One region of the Pseudomonas sp. LBUM1664 genome, then DNA from elsewhere that is predicted to be linked to it. Evidence: predicted binding sites of a transcription regulator. Region 1 holds the regulator's gene; each other region holds the start of a gene.
The links. Region 1 encodes sigma-54, which starts transcription at its own class of promoters, with help from an activator protein. Its sites were predicted from a motif close to ANTGGCATNNANNTTGCTNT; they were not measured.
Positions count from the first base shown of each region.

Region 1 (4,140 bases):
ACGGATCGACATGGTGATCCAGCCTAAAAAGAAAACCGAGCAGAAGGCCCAGTAATGGCAACTCTGAAAGCTCAGCACCTGGCCAAGAGCTACAAGAGCCGTCAAGTCGTACGTGACGTCAGCCTGTCCATCGACAGCGGCCAGATCGTCGGCCTGCTCGGCCCCAACGGCGCGGGCAAGACTACCTGCTTCTACATGATCGTCGGCCTGGTCCAGGCCGATCAGGGTCGCGTGCTGATCGACGACCTGGACGTCAGCCACCAGCCGATGCACGGCCGGGCAAAGGCCGGTATCGGCTATCTGCCGCAAGAAGCGTCGATCTTCCGCAAACTGTCGGTTGCCGACAACATCATGGCGATCCTCGAGACCCGCAAGGAGCTCGACAAGGCTGGCCGCCGCCAGGAGCTGGAAAGCCTGTTGCAGGAATTCCACATCAACCACATTCGCGACAACCTGGGTATGAGCCTGTCCGGTGGCGAACGGCGACGCGTGGAAATTGCCCGCGCCCTGGCCACCGCACCGAAATTCATCCTGCTCGACGAACCGTTCGCCGGTGTGGATCCGATCTCGGTGGGCGACATCAAGCAGATCATCCACCACCTCAAGGCCAAGGGGATCGGCGTGCTGATCACCGACCACAACGTGCGTGAGACGCTGGATATCTGTGAAACCGCCTATATCGTCAATGACGGCCAGCTGATCGCCGAAGGCGACTCCGCCACCATCCTGGCCAATGAACTGGTCAAGGAAGTGTATCTGGGCCATGAGTTCCGCCTGTAAGCACAAAGTGTCTGGCGAATCGCCCGGGCGTCGTTTAATTTTATTACGGCGACGCCCTAGGCAAACACTCCAGTTTCAGGCATATAATTTGCTTATGTTTGGCGCTTCGGCGCCCTGTAGTGGATGGCGCATGTGCGCCGGCGAATTAAGGTGTTAAGCCCCAGCCATGAAACCATCGCTAGTCTTGAGAATGGGCCAGCAGCTGACGATGACACCGCAGCTGCAACAGGCCATCCGCCTGCTCCAATTGTCGACCCTGGACCTGCAACAGGAAATCCAGGAGGCCCTGGAGTCCAATCCGATGCTCGAACGCCAGGAAGAAGGCGACGACTTCGACAACACCGATCCGCTGGCCGACAACGTCGAGCAAAAAACCAGTACCGAAATCCCGGAACCGTCCTACCAGGAAGCCGCCCCGACGGTGGATAACCTTGAGGATGGCGAATGGAACGAACGCATCCCCAATGACCTGCCGGTGGACACGGCCTGGGAAGACGTCTACCAGACCAGCGCCAGCAGCCTGCCAAGCGGCGATGACGACGAGTGGGACTTCACCACCCGCACCTCCGCTGGCGAGAGCCTGCAAAGCCATCTGCTGTGGCAGCTGAACCTGTCGCCGATGTCCGACACCGATCGCCTGATCGCCGTGACCCTGATCGATTGCATCAATAATCAGGGCTACCTGGACGAAACGCTCGAAGAAATCCTCGAAGCCTTCGACCCCGAGCTGGACATCGAACTGGACGAGATCGAAGCCGTCCTGCACCGCATTCAGCAATTCGAGCCGGCCGGCATCGGCGCCCGTAACCTGGGCGAGTGCCTGCTGCTGCAACTGCGCCAGTTATCCGCCAAGACGCCTTGGCTGGCCGAAGCCAAGCGGCTGGTCACCGATTACATCGACCTGCTGGGTGGTCGCGACTACAGCCAACTGATGCGGCGCATGAAGCTCAAGGAAGATGAACTGCGCCAGGTGATCGAACTGGTCCAGAGCCTCAACCCGCGCCCGGGCTCGCAGATCGAGTCCACCGAACCCGAATACGTGGTGCCCGACGTGATCGTGCGCAAGCACAACGATCGCTGGCTGGTGGAACTGAACCAGGAATCGGTGCCCAAGCTGCGGGTCAACGCCCAGTACGCAGGCTTTGTAAGGCGCGCTGACACCAGCGCCGACAACACCTTCATGCGCAACCAGTTGCAGGAAGCGCGCTGGTTCATCAAGAGCCTGCAAAGTCGCAACGAAACCTTGATGAAAGTAGCCACCCAGATCGTCGAGCATCAGCGCGGCTTCCTGGAGTACGGCGACGAAGCGATGAAACCGTTGGTCCTGCATGACATCGCCGAGGCGGTTGGCATGCACGAGTCGACGATTTCGCGGGTGACCACCCAGAAATTCATGCATACCCCTCGGGGCATCTATGAATTGAAATACTTTTTCTCCAGCCACGTCAGCACCTCCGAAGGCGGTGAATGCTCGTCCACGGCCATCCGCGCGATCATCAAAAAACTGGTAGCGGCGGAAAATCAGAAAAAGCCGTTGAGTGACAGCAAGATCGCTGGTTTACTGGAGGCACAAGGCATTCAGGTGGCCCGCCGTACCGTCGCCAAATACCGCGAATCCTTAGGGATCGCACCTTCGAGCGAACGCAAGCGGTTGATGTAACAGGCCACGCCACAGCGTTCCAGTGGCAGGTATTTCTGCCTGCCGCTTTATGCACTGGCAACGAAGGAGAAGCTGTATGCAAGTCAACATCAGTGGACACCAACTGGAAGTGACCGAGCCCCTGCGCACCTACATCGGCGAAAAACTCGACCGATTAGAAAGGCATTTCGACAAGATCACCAACGTGCAAGTCACGATGAACGTCGAGAAGCTGCTGCAGAAAATCGAAGCCACGCTGCATATCCCCGGCGGAGAAGTGGTCGCCAACGCGGAGCACACCGACATGTACGCCGCAATTGACCTGCTGACCGACAAGCTGGATCGCCAACTCAAAAAGCATAAGGAAAAGACCCAAAGCCTCCTTCAGGGCGCAACCGGTCGTTAACCCCCCCAATCCATGATCCGACTAGAATCCATCCTGACCCCCGGCCGTTCCCTGGTGAACGTGCCGGGTGGCAGTAAAAAGAAAGCCCTAGAACAAATCGCCGACCTGATCGGCCGCGAAGTGCCGGACCTGAAAAGGCAGGACGTCTTCGAGGCCTTGATCGCCCGTGAAAAACTCGGTTCCACCGGTTTTGGCAACGGCATCGCCATCCCTCACTGCCGCCTCAAAGGTTGTACCGCGCCAATCAGCGCGCTGTTGCACCTTGAAGCCGCCATAGATTTCGACGCCATCGACGGCGCACCGGTCGACCTGCTGTTTGTACTGCTGGTTCCGGAAGCGGCGACCGATGCGCACCTTGAGCTGCTGCGCCAGATCGCCAGCATGCTGGACCGCAAGGAAGTACGCGAAAAACTGCGCAGCGCACCGAGCAACCAGGCCTTGTATCAGGTAGTCCTGGACGAGCAGAGCGGTCATTAACATGCGCATGATCATCGTCAGTGGCCGCTCCGGCTCCGGTAAAAGCACCGCCCTCAATGTGCTTGAGGACAGCGGCTACTATTGCATCGACAACCTGCCAGCCGGCCTGCTGCCGGAACTGGCCGAGCGCGCCCTGATCCACACCGAACTGGCGCAACCCTTGGTGGCGGTGTCCATCGATGCACGCAACCTGCCGAGCCATCTGTCGCGGTTTCCTGAACTGCTCGAGGAAGTGCGCAACCGGCATATCCAGTGCGATGTGCTGTACCTGGATGCCGATGAAGAGACACTGCTCAAGCGCTTTTCCGAAACCCGCCGGCGCCACCCGCTGAGCAACGCCAGCCGCTCCCTGGCCGAAGCCATCCATGACGAAAGCCAGCTGCTGAGTCCGATCGCCGACCTGGCGGACCTGAAGGTCAACACCACGAACCTGAACCTGTATCAGTTGCGCGACACCATCAAGTTGCGCCTGCTGAACCAGCCGGAGCCGGGCACGGCGTTCCTGGTGGAGTCGTTCGGTTTCAAGCGTGGCATGCCGGTAGACGCCGACCTGGTGTTCGATGTGCGCTGCCTGCCCAACCCTTATTGGAAACCGGAATTGCGTGAGCAATCCGGGCTCGACCAGCCGGTGGTCGACTACCTGGCTGCCCAGCCGGATGTCGAGGACATGTATCAGGACATCTCCAGCTACCTGCTCAAATGGCTGCCCCGCTTCGCCGCGAGCAACCGTGCCTACGTCACAATCGCCATCGGCTGTACCGGAGGCCATCACCGCTCCGTCTACCTGACCGAACGCCTGGGTCAGCTCCTGCAACAATCCCTGAAGAACGTCCAGGTT
Region 1 is NZ_CP166791.1:5,299,841-5,303,980, forward strand. It holds gene lptA (lipopolysaccharide transport periplasmic protein LptA) at 1-55, shown strand, start outside; gene lptB (LPS export ABC transporter ATP-binding protein) at 55-780, shown strand; gene ACA047_RS24790 (RNA polymerase factor sigma-54) at 947-2,440, shown strand; gene hpf (ribosome hibernation-promoting factor, HPF/YfiA family) at 2,517-2,825, shown strand; gene ptsN (PTS IIA-like nitrogen regulatory protein PtsN) at 2,838-3,302, shown strand; gene rapZ (RNase adapter RapZ) at 3,304-4,140, shown strand, end outside.

Region 2 (4,140 bases), 3.2 Mb from region 1:
CAGCACAGCGCCGGCCAGGATCGGCGTGGCCACCATCAGGCCACGCTGTTGGGTGGTCAGTTGCAGGTCGGCGGCAATTTGCACCGCCATCGGGCCGAGCAGGTACCAGACCATGAAACTCAGGTCGAAATAGAGGAAGGCTGCGAACAGGGTCGGGGTATGGCCGGATTTCCAGAAGCTTGAATTCATCGCGCACCTCAGCTGTCAAAAGTCTCGAAAAAAATGAGTCAGTGCTTTGAGGCAGTGCGCCACTGCGGCCGCACCACCGACCCCGGACTGTGGGGCCAAAACAAAAAAACGCCGCAACCCGAATCGCCAGGGGGCGAGGAGGGTATGCGACGTCTTTGTCGTAGGTGGGGCAACCGCCGTTGGTTACCTGTGGGTTTGCTTAAGCGAGAACTGTGCCAACAGGGGAGATCGGAGGGAGGCCAATCGCGAGCAGGCTCGCTTCCACACTTGATTGACGGTGTTCGCAGATGCCGCGTTCATCCCGAAACCGGTGTGGGAGCGAGCCTGCTCGCGATGACGTCAGGCCAGGCGCTACAAGGCCTTTTCAGCCCAGCAACTCATTCATCGCAATGATCTGCTCTGCCACCTGGATCAGCTTCTGCTGGCGGCTCATGGCCTGGCGGCGCATGAGGGTGTAGGCCTGTTCTTCGTTGCATTCTTTCATCTTCATCAGCATGCCCTTGGCCAGTTCGATGCGTTTGCGTTCGGCCAGTTGCTGGTCCCGGGCCACGAGCTGGGCGCGCAGGGCCTGGTCGCTTTCGAAGCGGGCCATGGCCACGTCGAGGATCGGTTGCAGGCGTGCGGCGTGGATGCCTTCGACGATATAGGCGCTTACGCCCGACTTGATTGCCTGGCGCATCACATCCGGGTCGTGCTCATCGGTAAACATGACGATCGGTCGTGGCTGGTCGCGACTGACCAGCACCACTTGCTCCATCACATCGCGTCCGGGTGACTCGGTATCGATCAGGATCACGTCCGGACGCACCGTTTCGACGCGCGCCGGCAGGTCGATGATCAATCCGGATTCGTCGATGACTTCGAACCCGGCTTCAATCAGGGCGGCTTTGAGGCGACCGACTTTTTTCGCGGTGTCGTTGATCAGCAGGATACGCAGCATGTCGAGGCTCCTGTCAGCGGCTGGCGAGAAGGGGAGCCGCATCGCTCAAGGCGTGCAGTTTGAAGCTGCGGGCGTACTTGGCCGGATCCGAGCCGTCCCAGATGATGCCGTCGATCAACTGGCTGCTGCGCATGTCCTGGCGAGGAGGTGAGATATCCAGCGCCGTGCACGCTTGGCGGTACAGCTTGAGTTGCTGGACCTCCTGCGCCACGGCCAGGTAGTCCGGGTCTTCGCGCAACAGGCCCCAGCGGCGGAACTGGGTCATGAACCACATGCCGTCGGACAGGTACGGCAAGTTCACCTCGCCGCCGCCATGAAACCGCATGGCGTGGGGGTCCTGCCAGCTGTTGCCCAACCCGTCGGCGTAGATGCCCAGCAGTCGTGGTTCGATGCAGTCCAGCGGTGCGTCGAGGTATTCGGGCGCACTCAATAGTTGTGCGGTGCTGCGGCGGTTTTCGGTGCTTTCTTCGATAAAACGACTGGCTTCGAGGATCGCCATCACCAGAGCCCGGGCTGTATTGGGGTATTGCTCGACGAAGGCGCGGGTGCAACCCAGGACTTTTTCCGGGTGATCAGGCCAGATGGTCTGGGTGGTCGCCAGGGTGAAGCCCAGGTTTTGCTTCACCGCGCTGGCGGACCAGGGCTCGCCGACGCAGAAGCCGTCGATACGCCCAGCCTGGAGGTGCGCGATCATTTGCGGCGGCGGGACCACCACGCTGTCGACATCCGACAATGGATGAATGCCCTGGGCGGCCAGCCAGTAATAGAGCCACATGGCGTGGGTGCCGGTGGGGAAAGTTTGGGCGAAGGTCAGTTTCGGTCGAGTTTGGTGCACATGCTGTTCCAGTGCCTCAGGACTGGTCACGCCTTGGGCCTGTAGGCCATGGGACAGGTTGATGCTCTGACCGTTCTGGTTCAGGCCCATCAGCACGGCCATGTCGGTCGGCGCGACACCACCGATACCCAGGTGCACGGCGTAGATCAGGCCGTACAGGCTGTGGGCGGCATCGATTTCACCGCTGACCAGTTTGTCTCGCAGGCTGGCCCAGGACGTCTGACGCTTGAGGTTCAGGGTCAGGCCGTAGGGCTGGGCGAAACCCTGGGTGGCGGCCACCACCACCGGGGCGCAGTCACTCAAGGCCATGAACCCGAGATTGATCGCGCTCTTTTCCGGGGCATCGCTGCCATTGACCCAGGCCAGGGGGTTGGCTGGAATTTCATTCATCGAGCATCACCTTCCACAAAAAAGGCGCCGTACCCGGACGGCTGCCAGAGCAAGGCCGGATGACGACGCCGTTGTCCTTCAAACAGTGTGGCACCCATTCCGCCTTTGGTAGGGGGGCCGATGAACGCAAAGGGTGCAAGGCATATGCCATCGGCGCTGTTTTGCGCTGGCGCCTCGCTTGAGTTGCCGTTGCCCGGCTATAATCGCCGCCTCTTTTCGTCGTCCGAGTCAAAGCCGCCCATGTATAACCTGGCCCGTGAACTGCTGTTCAAACTTTCCCCGGAAGTCTCCCACGATTTGTCCCTGGACCTGATCGGTGCGGGCGGGCGTTTGGGCCTCAATGGCCTGCTGTGCAAGGCACCGGCGAAACTGCCGGTAAAGGTGATGGGGCTCGAATTTCCTAACCCGGTCGGGCTGGCAGCGGGCCTGGACAAGAATGGCGCGGCCATCGACGGGTTCGCCCAGCTCGGTTTCGGTTTCGTGGAAATCGGCACCGTCACCCCGCGTCCGCAGCCGGGCAATCCCAAGCCACGGATCTTCCGCCTGCCGCAAGCCGAGGCGATCATCAATCGCATGGGCTTCAACAACCTGGGCGTCGACCATTTGCTGGCCCGCGTGGCTGCGGCCAAGTACAAGGGCGTGCTGGGCATCAACATCGGCAAGAATTTCGACACCCCGGTGGAGCGCGCGGTCGACGACTACCTGATCTGCCTGGACAAGGTTTACGCCCACGCCAGCTACGTGACCGTCAACGTCAGTTCCCCGAATACCCCGGGGCTGCGCAGCCTGCAATTCGGTGATTCCCTCAAGCAACTGCTGGCCGACCTGGCGCGACGTCGCGCGGAACTGGCCCTGATTCATGGCCGGCATGTCCCGCTGGCCATCAAGATCGCCCCGGACATGACCGACGAAGAGACCACTCAGGTAGCCCAGGCCCTGATCGAGACCGGAATGGACGCGGTAATCGCCACCAACACGACGCTGGGCCGCGAAGGTGTCGAGGGGCTGGAACACGGTGACGAGGCGGGAGGCTTGTCTGGCGCGCCGGTGCGTGAAAAGAGCACCCACACGGTGAAGGTGCTGGCCGCCGAACTGGCAGGTCGCCTACCGATCATCGCAGCGGGCGGGATCACCGAAGGGCGGCATGCGGCCGAGAAAATCACCGCAGGGGCGAGCCTGGTGCAGATTTATTCGGGCTTTATCTATAAGGGGCCGGCGCTGATTCGTGAGTCGGTGGATGCTATTGCGGCGTTGGGCTGATTCGAGGATTGGTCGCTCTATTTTGGCGAACACGTTTTTTGTGGGAGCAAAGCTTGCTCCCACAGGACGAAGAGCCTCGCCACAACAGTGTTTGCAGCTCAGGTTCCGGTATTCATAAAATTCAGGCATTAAAAAGGGCTCCTCGAAGGAGCCCCTGGGCCGAAGCCCGCCGTCCGGATGGGACGTGCGTGGTTAATCGTTGTGTATCAAGTCAAATTGTCGTGTCTTGAGTGTTAAGCCCTGTATCAGCCGACGGCGTGAAGTTCGTTGAGTCTATGGATACCCGCAGTGCCGGTCATACCGTCCCAGTTGTCGCCGCGTCCTTCTCGCCAGCCATTGATCCAGGCTTGACGTACCGACGGTAGAGTAAAGGGGCAAAGCTCACGGGATTTACCACCAACGCCATATTGGTAACCGCGTAAAAATGCTCTTTCCAACGGATCACGCTTAAGTCTTCTCATAGGGTGTTGCCCTCACTTGTTGACTGTTGCTTAGCGTCGACCTCTATCGAGGCCGGGGCAGAATC
Region 2 is NZ_CP166791.1:2,086,203-2,090,342, forward strand. It holds gene ACA047_RS09905 (nitrate/nitrite transporter) at 1-189, opposite strand, end outside; gene ACA047_RS09910 (ANTAR domain-containing response regulator) at 554-1,129, opposite strand; gene ACA047_RS09915 (CmpA/NrtA family ABC transporter substrate-binding protein) at 1,143-2,354, opposite strand; gene ACA047_RS09920 (quinone-dependent dihydroorotate dehydrogenase) at 2,595-3,614, shown strand; gene rmf (ribosome modulation factor) at 3,860-4,075, opposite strand.
Region 2: ACA047_RS09915 (CmpA/NrtA family ABC transporter substrate-binding protein) is a predicted target of sigma-54. The motif match lies at 2,487-2,506, and genes of this name have one in related genera.

Region 3 (4,140 bases), 2.1 Mb from region 1:
TTGTCGAAGCCTTCGCCAATGATGTCGAACGCTTGTAGCAGGGGCACGCCGGCCTTGAGCATCGTTGCCATCTGGCGGGTGAAGAGGGCAATGTCCAGGGGCTTGATGCGTTTGCCCTTGCTGAATATCGAAGTGGATTTCTTGCGCACCTTCTCGGGGTTGATGCCTTGCTTGCGCAATTGGGCCTTGATCAGGGCCGGGCTCTGGCCGGTCAGCTCGCCGGTCATTTTGGTGCCCTTGCGGTCCTTGCCTTCCCAAGTGTAAACATCGGTTTTTACTGCCTTGACCGCCATGTTCAATCCTTGGTGACCCGGTTGATTTCCTCGAGGCTGGTGATGCCCTGCATCGCTTTGAACAGCCCTGATGTGCGCAGGTCATTGAAACCGTCCTTGCGCATTTGCAGGTCGATTTCCAGCGAGTTGCCCTCGGCCATGATCAGCCGTTGCAGCTCGGGTGTGTTCTTGACCACTTCGTAAACCCCCACGCGCCCTTTGTAGCCAAGGTTGCACTGTTCGCAACCGACCGGCTCATAGATCGTGAACGAGCCGATGCGTTCCCGGGGGAAACCTTCCTTGAGCAGGGTTTCCTCGGGAATCTCGATGGCCCTCTTGCAATGTGGGCACAGTTTGCGCGCCAGTCGCTGGGCAATGATCAGGTGTACCGCCGTGGCGATATTGAAACCCGGGATGCCCATGTTGTGCAGCCGGATCAGGGTTTCGGCGGCGCTGTTGGTGTGCAGGGTCGAGAGCACCAAGTGCCCGGTCTGGGCTGCCTTGATGGCGATTTCGGCGGTTTCCAGGTCACGGATTTCGCCAACCATGATCACGTCCGGGTCCTGACGCAGGAACGAGCGCAGGGCCTGGGCGAAATCCAGCCCTTGGCGTGGGTTCACGTTGACCTGGTTGATGCCTTCCATGTTGATTTCCACTGGGTCTTCAGCGGTGGAAATGTTGATGTCCACGGTGTTGAGGATATTCAGCCCGGTGTAGAGCGACACGGTCTTGCCCGAGCCGGTCGGCCCGGTCACCAGGATCAACCCTTGGGGCTGTTTGAGGGCCGCCATGTACAGCTCTTTCTGGTCCGGCTCGTAGCCCAGGGCATCGATGCCCATTTGCGCGCTGGACGGGTCGAGGATCCGGATCACCACTTTTTCGCCCCAAAGCGTGGGCAGGGTGTTGACCCGGAAGTCGATGGACTTGGTTTTTGACAGGCGCATTTTCAGCCGGCCGTCCTGGGGCTTGCGCCGTTCGGAGATATCAAGACTGGCCATGACCTTGAGGCGCGCGGCGATGCGGCCGGCCAATTGGATCGGTGGCCGGGCCACCTCCCGCAGCATGCCGTCGGTACGCACCCGCACCCGGTAGATTTTTTCATAGGGCTCGAAGTGCAGGTCGGAGGAGCCGCCCTTGATCGCGTCCAGCAGCATTTTGTTGACGAACCGCACCACCGGCGCGTCGTCGGTGTCCTGACTGGCTATGGAGTCTTGCTTGTGGTCGTCGATCGACTCGATGTCCAATCCGTCGAGGTCGACATCGCCCATTCCTTCCAGGCCCGTGTTGCTGGATTCGAAAAACTTCTCGATGGCGTCGCTGAGCTTGTCGTCCTCCACCAGGATCGCTTCGGTGGTCAGGCCGGTACTGAATTGGATGTCATTGATGGCCTGGTGATTGGTGGGGTCGGAGATCCCCACGAACAGCTTGTTGCCGCGCCGCCACAGCGGCAGGGCGTGATGTTGGCGCACCAGTTTTTCGCTGACAAGGCCAGTGGGCTGGGTTTCTTTGTCCAGGCTGTTGAGGTCCAGCAGGGCGACGCCGAAATGTTCCGAGGCGATTTCTGCGACCTGGCGGCTCTGGACCAGTTTGTTTTGCACCAGATAACTGATCAGAGGTATGCGATTGCGTTGGGCCTGTTGGTACGCTTGCTGCGCATTTTGCTCGGTGATCAGTTCGGCCAGCACCAATTGCTTGGTCAGGCCGCTTAGGGCGATGTCATTCATGGGAGTACCGGACGCAGACAGTTCATGACTTATAGCCTAGTCAAGCATCGACGCCAAACCAGCGGGGAAGGGTGACAAAAAACGTCAGATAGTGCGGTTGTTGGGGTAGGACGCAGGAGTCGTGCTGGTTGAACCCCCCTGCTGGCGGGACCGGGAAGGTTGGCATGTGCCGTGCAACGGTCGCTTCAGGTCATGAGATTCACCTCATGCATTGGAGATGTCTATGAATAAGCAGAGTGGCTTTACCCTGATCGAACTGCTGATCGTTGTGGCGATCATCGGCATTCTGGCGACGTTTGCGTTGCCGCAATATTCCAAGTACCAGTCTCGGGCTAAGGTGACGGCGGGTCTGGCGGAGGCCTCCGCGTTGCAGGTGCCGTTCGAGGACGTCATGAATCAAGGCACAGACCCAACGCTGGCCAACATTGGCGGCACATCGCCCACCAGCAACTGCACGATGACTGCTTCAGGCGTTGCTTCGACCGGAGTGGGCAGTATCGTTTGCACAATCCTTAATGCGTCTTCGCCCATACTGGGTAAAACGATCACCTTCAGCCGTTCGGCAACGGGAGTTTGGAGCTGTGCCTCCACGGCCGCCCAGGAATACCTGCCGAAAAACTGCACGGGTGTTTAGCAGGTCCCTGATGTCGGTTTTCGCTTGATTGTGGTGAGGGAGCTTGCTCCCTCACCACAGAAAACCTCTGAAATTCATAAGCTTAGAAGGACGCCAAAACCTGCAACTTGCATGTCCAGAATCAGTGAGTCTTGCATTTTGCATGATTATGAAAATCACCGCTTCGCTTAACTCAATGATTTAAAAGGAATTGTTTTAAATTTCAAAACTGGCACAACGTTCGCACTACTCCTGACAACCCTGCCGGGATGCACGTCCGGCAGTTTTTGAGAAAAACAGGAGTTACTCGTATGAAGAAGTTCGCTATCACTGCCGCCGCCGCTACCGCTCTGACCCTGACCATGGCTAGCGCATTCGCCGAGACCACTCAAGCAACTCAGGCTCCGATGCTGCTGGCTGCTGGCGAAGTGACGGAGGCCAAAGAAGCCACCTCTGATACTTGGATCACCACCAAGGTCAAAGCCGACCTGGTTACCGAAAAAGGCATTCCAGGTACTGACATCAAAGTGGAAACCAATAAAGGCGTTGTGTCCCTGTCTTCGACTGTTGCCGTGACCGATGCTCAGAAGGCCACTGCCGTGGCTATTACCAAAAAGATCAAAGGCGTCAAAGCCGTATCGGCTGACGGCCTGAAAGCCGAATAAGGCTCAAGCTTCTCGCCTGAACGGGAGAAGGCACGGCAAGCGGGCTCAGATATACGTCTGCCGTTGCTTTGGAGTTCATGCGAAGGCCACACGGACGTGGCCATTACAGGCCCCCGTCATTCGTGCCGGGGGCCTGTTCTATTCTGGGATGGATCAATCTGCCGCCAGATTGCGGACCAGACTGAAGAACCGGGTTGCCGCCATCACGAGCAGGCTCGCTCCCATAGGTTCACCAAAACCCGTGGGAGCGAGCCTGCTCGCGATGGCGGCGGCACATCAAACACATTGTCCTGGACAAGCTCAGCGCCCGCGCTGGCTGGTGATCTGCACCAGCCGGTTGCCCTCGAAACGCAGGTACTGATACATGCCGTTGTTGGGGCCGTAGGTCCATTCTTCCACCGGGTATTCTTCCCGGCGATTGACGCTGCGCTTATAGCCCAGATCATCCCGCGCCGCAGGCTCGCCGCATTTTTGCAGCACTTCACTTGAACGATCACCGACGCTGATCAGCTGGCTGCCACAGCGCAGCGTATCGGCAGCCAACGCCTGGCCGGTGGCGAGCAGAAAACCCAGGCTGAGCCCGTACAGATGCTTCAACTTATTCGGCATCCAGATGCAGAAGGGTGATCACGCGCCCGTCGCTTTCGGCCTGGCCCAGGCTGGCGTCGATGAAATACACACGGTCGTCGGCCAAGTGGCCCTTGTCCACCAGGAAGTCCTTGATGCTGCCGGCCCGTTCCTGCCCCAGTTGGCGCAACAGTACGTCACTGCCGCTCCAGAACTTGATCACGCCTTCACGCAGTTTGTCGGTGCGAGCTTTTTTATCCAGTTGCGCCCATTCGGCTGGCGGCTGGGTCTTGAGACGG
Region 3 is NZ_CP166791.1:978,119-982,258, forward strand. It holds gene ACA047_RS04560 (type II secretion system F family protein) at 1-293, opposite strand, end outside; gene pilB (type IV-A pilus assembly ATPase PilB) at 296-1,996, opposite strand; gene ACA047_RS04570 (pilin) at 2,220-2,630, shown strand; gene ACA047_RS04575 (BON domain-containing protein) at 2,921-3,274, shown strand; gene ACA047_RS04580 (DUF2845 domain-containing protein) at 3,575-3,871, opposite strand; gene ACA047_RS04585 (DUF748 domain-containing protein) at 3,873-4,140, opposite strand, start outside.
Region 3: ACA047_RS04570 (pilin) is a predicted target of sigma-54. The motif match lies at 2,155-2,174, and genes of this name have one in related genera.